DNA from 2 places in the Cupriavidus sp. PET2-C1 genome. Region 2 is predicted to be linked to the other one. Evidence: riboswitches for the same ligand, from Rfam matches in the RefSeq annotation. Region 2 holds a riboswitch; the other holds the start of a gene.

Region 1 (3,550 bases), on a different replicon from region 2:
GGCCAACGCCTTCAAGGCCGCCGACGAGCTTGCGCCCACGCTGGCCGTGCTCTACTTCGACCAGTCCGTGCGCGGCCTGTCTCCCGGCGCTCCGGTTGATTTTCGCGGCATCGCGGTGGGCCAGGTTCGATCCATCGGGATCGAATACCAGCGCGACAAGAAGGCCTTCCGCATGCCCGTCATCGTGGAGCTATATCCTTCCCGCATTGGCTTATCCGCGCGCGACCTCGCGGATAAGCCCCACGCCAGGGGCATCGCCGATGTGCTGAACAAGCGCGGCCTCCGGGCGCAGCTGCGCACCGGCAACCTGCTGACGGGCCAGGTCTTTGTGGCGTTTGATTTCTTCGCTAACGCGCCACCGGTCAAGCTCAGCCTGGACACCCCCGTGCCCGAGCTCCCCACCATACCCGGGGCATTCGACGAACTGCAGACCAAGTTGGGAGACATCGTCTCCAAGCTGGACAAGGTGCCGTTTGAGCAGATCGGCCAGGACCTCCGGACCACGATGGCGTCACTGGACAAGATGCTGAGCAACGCCGACAAGCTGGTGACCCAGGTCAATGGCGACGTGATGCCGCAAGTCGCCACCGTGCTGCGGGACGCGCACCAGACACTGCAGGCGGCCAATGGCGCGCTCGACGCAAACGCGCCGATGCAGCAAGACGCGCGCCGCATGCTGCAGGAGTTGACGCGCACCGCCATCTCGCTGCGCACCTTGACCGATTATCTGGAAGGGCACCCGGAAGCCGTGGTGCGCGGCAAGACGGGGCAGGAGGCACCATGGTGAGGCGCTTCAATCCGCCGCGGCTGGCCGCGGGCGCGGTGATCGCCTTTGCCGCTGCTGCGCTGGCCGGCTGTGCTTCGCCGCAGGCGCGGTACTACACGTTGTCGCTGCCGGCGGCCACGCCAGCGCCCAGCCAGGCCGCGGCGCCTGTGTGGATCGAAGTGGTGCCCGTTCGCGTGCCGGAGCGCGTCAACCGGGTCAATCTTGTCCTGAGCGACGGCAATGGCAGGCTCAGGCTATTGGCGCAGGATCGCTGGTCGGCATCGCTGCCGGATGAGTTTCGCGACGCGCTGTCCCAGCGATTGCAGGCCAGCCTGGGCGCGGTCGATGCCTACCAGCATGGCAGGTCCGGCGCGGAGCCGCTTTACCGCGTCAGCGCGGAAGTGGTGCAGATCGATGCCCAGATCGACGAACGCGTCAGCGCCATCGTCAACTGGACCGTGCGCCGATTGCCCGATGGCAAGGTGACGGTGGGCCACACACGGGCGGAGTTGGCCGCGCCGGGTGGCGTGGATGGCGTTGTCGCTGGCTATCAGCAGGTCGTGGTCAACGCCGCTGCCGATATCGCGGCGGCTGTGCGCTCGCTACGGCTGTGAGTCTCGCGCGGCGTGGCGTCTGTGGCGCATCGCCTGGTGCCTCAAAATATAGATCAATAAAATTGAACAACTTATCCGACGGATTCATCACATCGACGGCCGGCTCTGCCATAAAGTTCAACCCATGGACGGATCGACGCCAACGACGACGTTCTAAATAATTCAACCATGTAGCCAAGTTGCCAAATAGCCAAGTAGCCAAGGAGAGAGAAATCATGACCAACGCCAAGCTCGAAGTCCTGACCCCGCAAAACAGCCAGCTGATCTTCATCGACCACCAGCCGCAGATGGCCTTCGGCGTGCAGTCGATGGACCGCCAGGCGATGAAAAACAACGCCGTCGGGCTGGCCAAGGCGGCCAGGATCTTCAATATCCCCACCACCATCACCACGGTGGAGAGCGAGTCTTTCTCCGGCTACACCTACCCCGAACTGCTTGACGTATTCCCCGGCCAGCAGACGCTGGAACGCACCTCGATGAACTCGTGGGACGACCAGAAGGTGCGCGACGCGCTGGCCGCCAACGGCCGCAAGAAGATCATCGTGGCCGGCCTGTGGACCGAGGTCTGCAACACCACCTTCGCGCTGTCCGCGATGCACGACAGCGACTACGAGATCTATATGGTGGCCGACGCCTCCGGCGGCACCAGCAAGGAAGCGCACGACTACGCCATGCAGCGCATGGTGCAGGCCGGCGTGGTGCCGGTGACCTGGCAGCAGGTGCTGCTCGAATGGCAGCGCGACTGGGCCCATCGCGACACCTATGACGCCGTGATGAAGCTGGTCAAGGAACACTCGGGCGCCTACGGCATGGGCGTGGACTATGCCTACACCATGGTGCACAAGGCCGCGCAGCGCACCGCCACGCCGCACGAGTCCCTCGCGCCGGTGCCGGCCCGCTGAAATTCGTGGCCTGAACCCGCAGGGAACTTCCCCAGGCAGTCAGACTAGTGCTAAAGTTCCGAGCCATGCCACCTGGTATTACCCGGCGGCATGCAAAGTGATATCGGGAGAGACTGCCTGGCCAAGCGCCGGGCAGCGCCGAAGGAGCAACCGCCCCGGAAACTCTCAGGCAAAAGGACCGGTATCACGTTTGAACTCTGAAGAACCCCGGCGCTCGTCAGCCGGCGGTACCGAAGGAGCAAGCGATCCCCGCCACCCCAAAGTGGCGTATCGTGAATCTCTCAGGTCAAGGACAGAGGGGGCGTCTTTTGCGCATGCCGCGCAAGAGGCTCCCATCCGACGTCCTGGAACCATAGAGATGAAAACAATTGCCGTTATCGGTGGTGGCATCACCGGCGTGACCACTGCCTACGCGCTCGCCAAACGCGGTTTCTCGGTCACCCTGCTCGAAAAGCACCGCTATGCCGCCATGGAAACCTCGTTCGCCAACGGCGGCCAGCTTTCCGCTTCCAACGCCGAAGTCTGGACACACTGGTCCACCATCCTCAAGGGCATCAAGTGGATGCTCAAGAGCGATGCGCCGCTGCTGGTCAACCCGCGCCCGAGCTGGCACAAGCTGTCCTGGTTCGCCGAGTTCATCGCCGCCATTCCCCATTACCGCAAGAACACCATCGAGACCACGCGCCTGGCGATTGCCGCGCGCGACCACCTGTTCTCCTGGGCGGCGGCCGAAGGCATCGATTTCGACCTGAAGAAGGAAGGCATCCTCCATATCTATCGCGACAAGGCGGGTTTCGAGCATGCCGGCAGGGTGTCCAAGCTGCTGGCCGAGGGCGGGCTGGAGCGCCACGCTGTCACGCCGGAAGAAATGCGCGCCATCGAGCCGACCCTGGCCGGGCAGTACTACGGCGGCTATTTCACCCAGAGCGACTCCACTGGCGACATCCACAAGTTCACCAGCGGCATGGCCGCGGCCATCGACCGCCTGGGCGTGCGTTGCCTGTACAACCAGGATGTCCAGTCGGTCAGCACCGATGGCCGGCAGGTCACCATCGTCAGCAGCGACGGCCAGCAGGCCGAATCGCGCATGTTCGACGGCGTGGTCGTCTGTGCCGGCACGGCCAGCCGGGCGCTGGCGGCCAGCCTTGGCGACCGCGTCAACATCTATCCGGTCAAGGGCTATTCGATCACCGTCAACCTGAACGACGCGCAAAGCCAGGCGGCCGCGCCCATCGTGAGCCTGCTCGACGACGAAACCAAGCTGGTCA
Region 2 (3,550 bases):
GGCGTGTAGGCGGTGTACCAGGCCGGGTTCTCGAAGATGTTGCGCAGCACCACGCCCGGGGTCAGCGTGTTGTAGTAGCCCTGGCCGATAAAGCTCTTGAGCACGCGGTTCTTGCTGGCCAGGCCACGCAGCTTGGCCAGCGCGGCTTCTTCGGTCAGCGGCGCGGTGAACTCGCCCAGCGGCATGCCGTCGCGGCGGCGGATGGCGGCGGGGATGACGGCGTCGATCAGTGCGGCGCGGCTGTCATAGCCCAGCACCTTGAGCATGTGCTGTTGTTCGGCGTCGTCGGGGCCGATATGGCGGGAGGCGAAGGCGTCGCGCGCCTCCAGTTCGGCCAGCGTGGGCCGGGCAACTTGGGCGGCGGTCATGGGCAGCGGGGCGTTCATGGCAAGAATCTCGTGGGAGCGTGCGGCGGGTGGTCGGCCCGGTCCGCGTCGCGGCAGTCTTTATCCGTCATTCCCGTGGCGCGGGAATGACGACTTGGCATCAGGCGCCGACGTTGGCCTTATAGGCGTCGGCCGACATCAGGCCGTTCACGTCGTCGCTGTTGGCCGGCTTGAGCTTGAACAGCCAGGCGTCGAACGCGTCGGCATTGACGCTTTCCGGCGAGGCGGCGGCGGCGTCGTTGATGGCGATCACTTCGCCGGCCACCGGCGCGTAGATGTCGGATGCGGCCTTGACCGATTCCACCACGGCCAGCGCGTCGCCGGCGCCGACCGACTTGCCCACTTCCGGCAGTTCCAGGAAGACGATGTCGCCCAGCGCGTCCTGCGCGTGGTCGGTGATGCCGATGGTCAGCGTGCCGTCGGCTTCGACGCGCACCCACTCATGGGACTCGGTGTATTTCAGGTCGGCGGGGAAATTCATGGGATTGCTCCAGATTCAATTTGTTATTCAGCGCCAGCCGGGGGGTGTCGATGTTCGACGGGGTAACCGCCGGCGGGCGCGCTGTGACCGGTGCGAGCGTTCAGCTCACGAGTGCCTTGCCATTGCGCACAAACGGCAGTTTAACCACAGTCGCGGCGAGTTTGCGGTCGCGGATCTCGACCTGCACTTCGGCGCCGATGGCCACGTCGCGCGGCAGGCGGGCAAAAGCGATGGATTGGGACAGCGAGGGGCTGAAGGTGCCGCTGGTGATTTCGCCTTCGCCAGCGGGGGTGATGACCTTCTGATGGGCGCGCAGCACGCCGCCTTTTTCGCGCAGGATCAGCCCGACGAACTGCTGGGCCTGGCCGCCGGCGACCAGGGCCGCCTTGCCGGTGAAGTCGCGTTCGCTTTGCAGGTCCACGGTCCAGGCCAGGCCGGCATTGAGCGGCGAGGTGTGGATATCCATGTCCTGGCCGTACAGGTTCATGCCGGCCTCCAGGCGCAGCGTGTCGCGCGCGCCCAGGCCCGCCGGGCGCACGCCCTCGGCGACCAGCTTTTCCCACAGGCCAGCCACATTCGCAGCGGGCACCACCAGTTCGAAACCGTCTTCACCGGTGTAACCGGTGCGCGCCACCATGACTTCGCCCAGCGCGGGATCCTGCACGACCAGCGCATTGAACGGCTTCAGGGCTTCGCTGGGTTGCGTGGAGGGGAAGGCGCTCCAGACCTTGGCGCGGGCGTTCGGGCCTTGCACGGCGACGATAGCCAGCGGCTCCACGCCTTCGGGCGCGTTGTCGCCGCGGCGTGGGGTGATGGCCACGCCACTGCCGGTGGCGGCATTGCGTGCCGCGATCCACTGGATGTCGTCATTGGCCGTACCGGCGTTGACCACCAGGCGGAAGTCGTCCTCGGCGAAGAAATAGACGATCAGGTCGTCGATGACGCCGCCCTTCTCATCCAGCATGCAGGAGTACAGCGCCTTGCCCGGCGTTTGCAGCTTGTCGACGTTGTTGGCCAGAAGGCCGCGCAGGAAGGGGCGCACATTGGCGCCCTTGAGGTCGACCACGCACATGTGGGAGACGTCGAACATGCCGGCATCGCTGCGCACGGCATGGTGTTCCTCGATCTGGGAGCCGTAGTTGACCGGCATGTCCCAGCCGCCGAAGTCGACCATGCGGGCGCCGAGTGCGCGGTGGATGGCGTTGAGGGGCGTGGCCTGGAGCGTCATGGAATCCTCGGGGGAAGGCAAATCTCGGTTCGAAAACGAAAAAGGGCCATCCGCCGCAGGATTCGGCGCGCCATAGCGCTGCCAGATCCGCTGCGGCGGATGACCCCTCTGTCCTCGATACCTGAGAGATTACAAGGCGGGATCCCAATTGCTGGAAACCCTAGCCTTGCGCGCCCCTTCGGTGGGCACGCTCACCAATGCCGTCGACGGATCGATCAGTGGCGGGTGCCGCTCTCCAGAGTACGGCGTGCATCGTGTGCATGTTGCAAGCCGATCCAACCAGTCCATGGTGCCTGAGAGTTTTCGGGTGATACCCCTTCGGCGGCGCAAGATCTGCGCGCTCTCCCGGTCGGATGCGCGCAATTTACGGGAGCTCCCAGGCTTTGTCAACGCGGTCCGCGCCGACCCCGGCGCCATCGGAACGGCGCAAGGGCCGGGCGGCTCGCCTACCTCCTGCGAGGGTTGTCGGTCGTGACGTTACCGATCACGCCGCCAACCGCGGCGCCGCCGAGCGTGCCCAGTGCATCACCGCCGGTCAGCACCGCGCCGCCGACCGCGCCCACGCCGGCGCCGATCGCGGTGTTACGTTGCTTGGGAGTCATGTCGGCACAGCCGGCCATGCTCGCTACCGCGATACCGATCAAGGCGACCTTGCCCAGGGATTGCAGGGTTTTCATGATTCGCTCCAATGTATCGTGACATGCATCCGGCACGGAGCGCACACGTGCGGACATGTAAGTTAGACGGTGCCGGCATGCCCATGGATCCGGACCTTACGAAGTGTTACCTCCTCCCTGCCGAGCCACTTTCATTGCCGCAAAGGCGCCTCGGCCGCGTGTTAGCATCCACCCTCCGCCCAGCCAGCGCGCGCCTCCACGCTGCACATCCGTCACTTCCCGCCACGCATGACCCACGGACTCAACCCTGCCCAATCCGAAGCCGTTCGCTACCTCGACGGCCCCTGCCTGGTGCTCGCCGGCGCCGGCTCGGGCAAGACCCGGGTGATCACGCAGAAGATCGCCCACCTGATCGAGGACAAGGGTTTCCAGCCCAAGCACATCGCAGCGGTGACCTTCACCAACAAGGCCGCCAAGGAGATGCAGGAGCGGATCGCCAAGCTGATGGAAGGCAAGACCACGCGCGAGGGCAAGCGCATCCCCATCAAGCAGATCACGGTGAGCACCTTCCACTCGCTGGGCGTGCAGATCCTGCGCGCCGAGGCCGAGCACGTGGGCTTGAAGCCGCGCTTCTCCATCATGGACTCGGACGATTGCTTCGGCATGGTGCAGGAGCAGCTCGCCTCCACCGACAAGAAGCTGATCCGCAGCGTGCAGAGCACCATCTCGCTGTGGAAGAACGGCATGGTCGATCCCGAGACCGCCATCGCCCAGGCCGACAACCCCGACGATCACCAGGCGGCGCTGATCTACCGCAACTACGTGGCTACGCTGCATG

The links. A riboswitch is a leader RNA that binds a small molecule or an ion and turns the genes downstream of it on or off. The one in region 2 is predicted to bind glycine.
Region 1: linked by a shared signal. The riboswitch ahead of ACX12D_RS21075 (D-amino acid dehydrogenase) and the one ahead of gcvT (glycine cleavage system aminomethyltransferase GcvT) in region 2 are both predicted to bind glycine.

Annotation. Positions count from the first base shown of each region.
Region 1 is NZ_CM137260.1:235,528-239,077, forward strand. Features, by position in the region: gene ACX12D_RS21060 (PqiB family protein) at 1-787, shown strand, start outside; gene ACX12D_RS21065 (PqiC family protein) at 781-1,380, shown strand; gene ACX12D_RS21070 (hydrolase) at 1,596-2,282, shown strand; glycine riboswitch at 2,377-2,473, shown strand; gene ACX12D_RS21075 (D-amino acid dehydrogenase) at 2,641-3,550, shown strand, end outside.
Region 2 is NZ_CM137259.1:4,196,406-4,199,955, reverse strand. Features, by position in the region: gene gcvP (aminomethyl-transferring glycine dehydrogenase) at 1-386, opposite strand, end outside; gene gcvH (glycine cleavage system protein GcvH) at 487-867, opposite strand; gene gcvT (glycine cleavage system aminomethyltransferase GcvT) at 968-2,095, opposite strand; glycine riboswitch at 2,194-2,344, opposite strand; glycine riboswitch at 2,366-2,453, opposite strand; gene ACX12D_RS19070 (glycine zipper 2TM domain-containing protein) at 2,542-2,772, opposite strand; gene ACX12D_RS19065 (UvrD-helicase domain-containing protein) at 3,001-3,550, shown strand, end outside.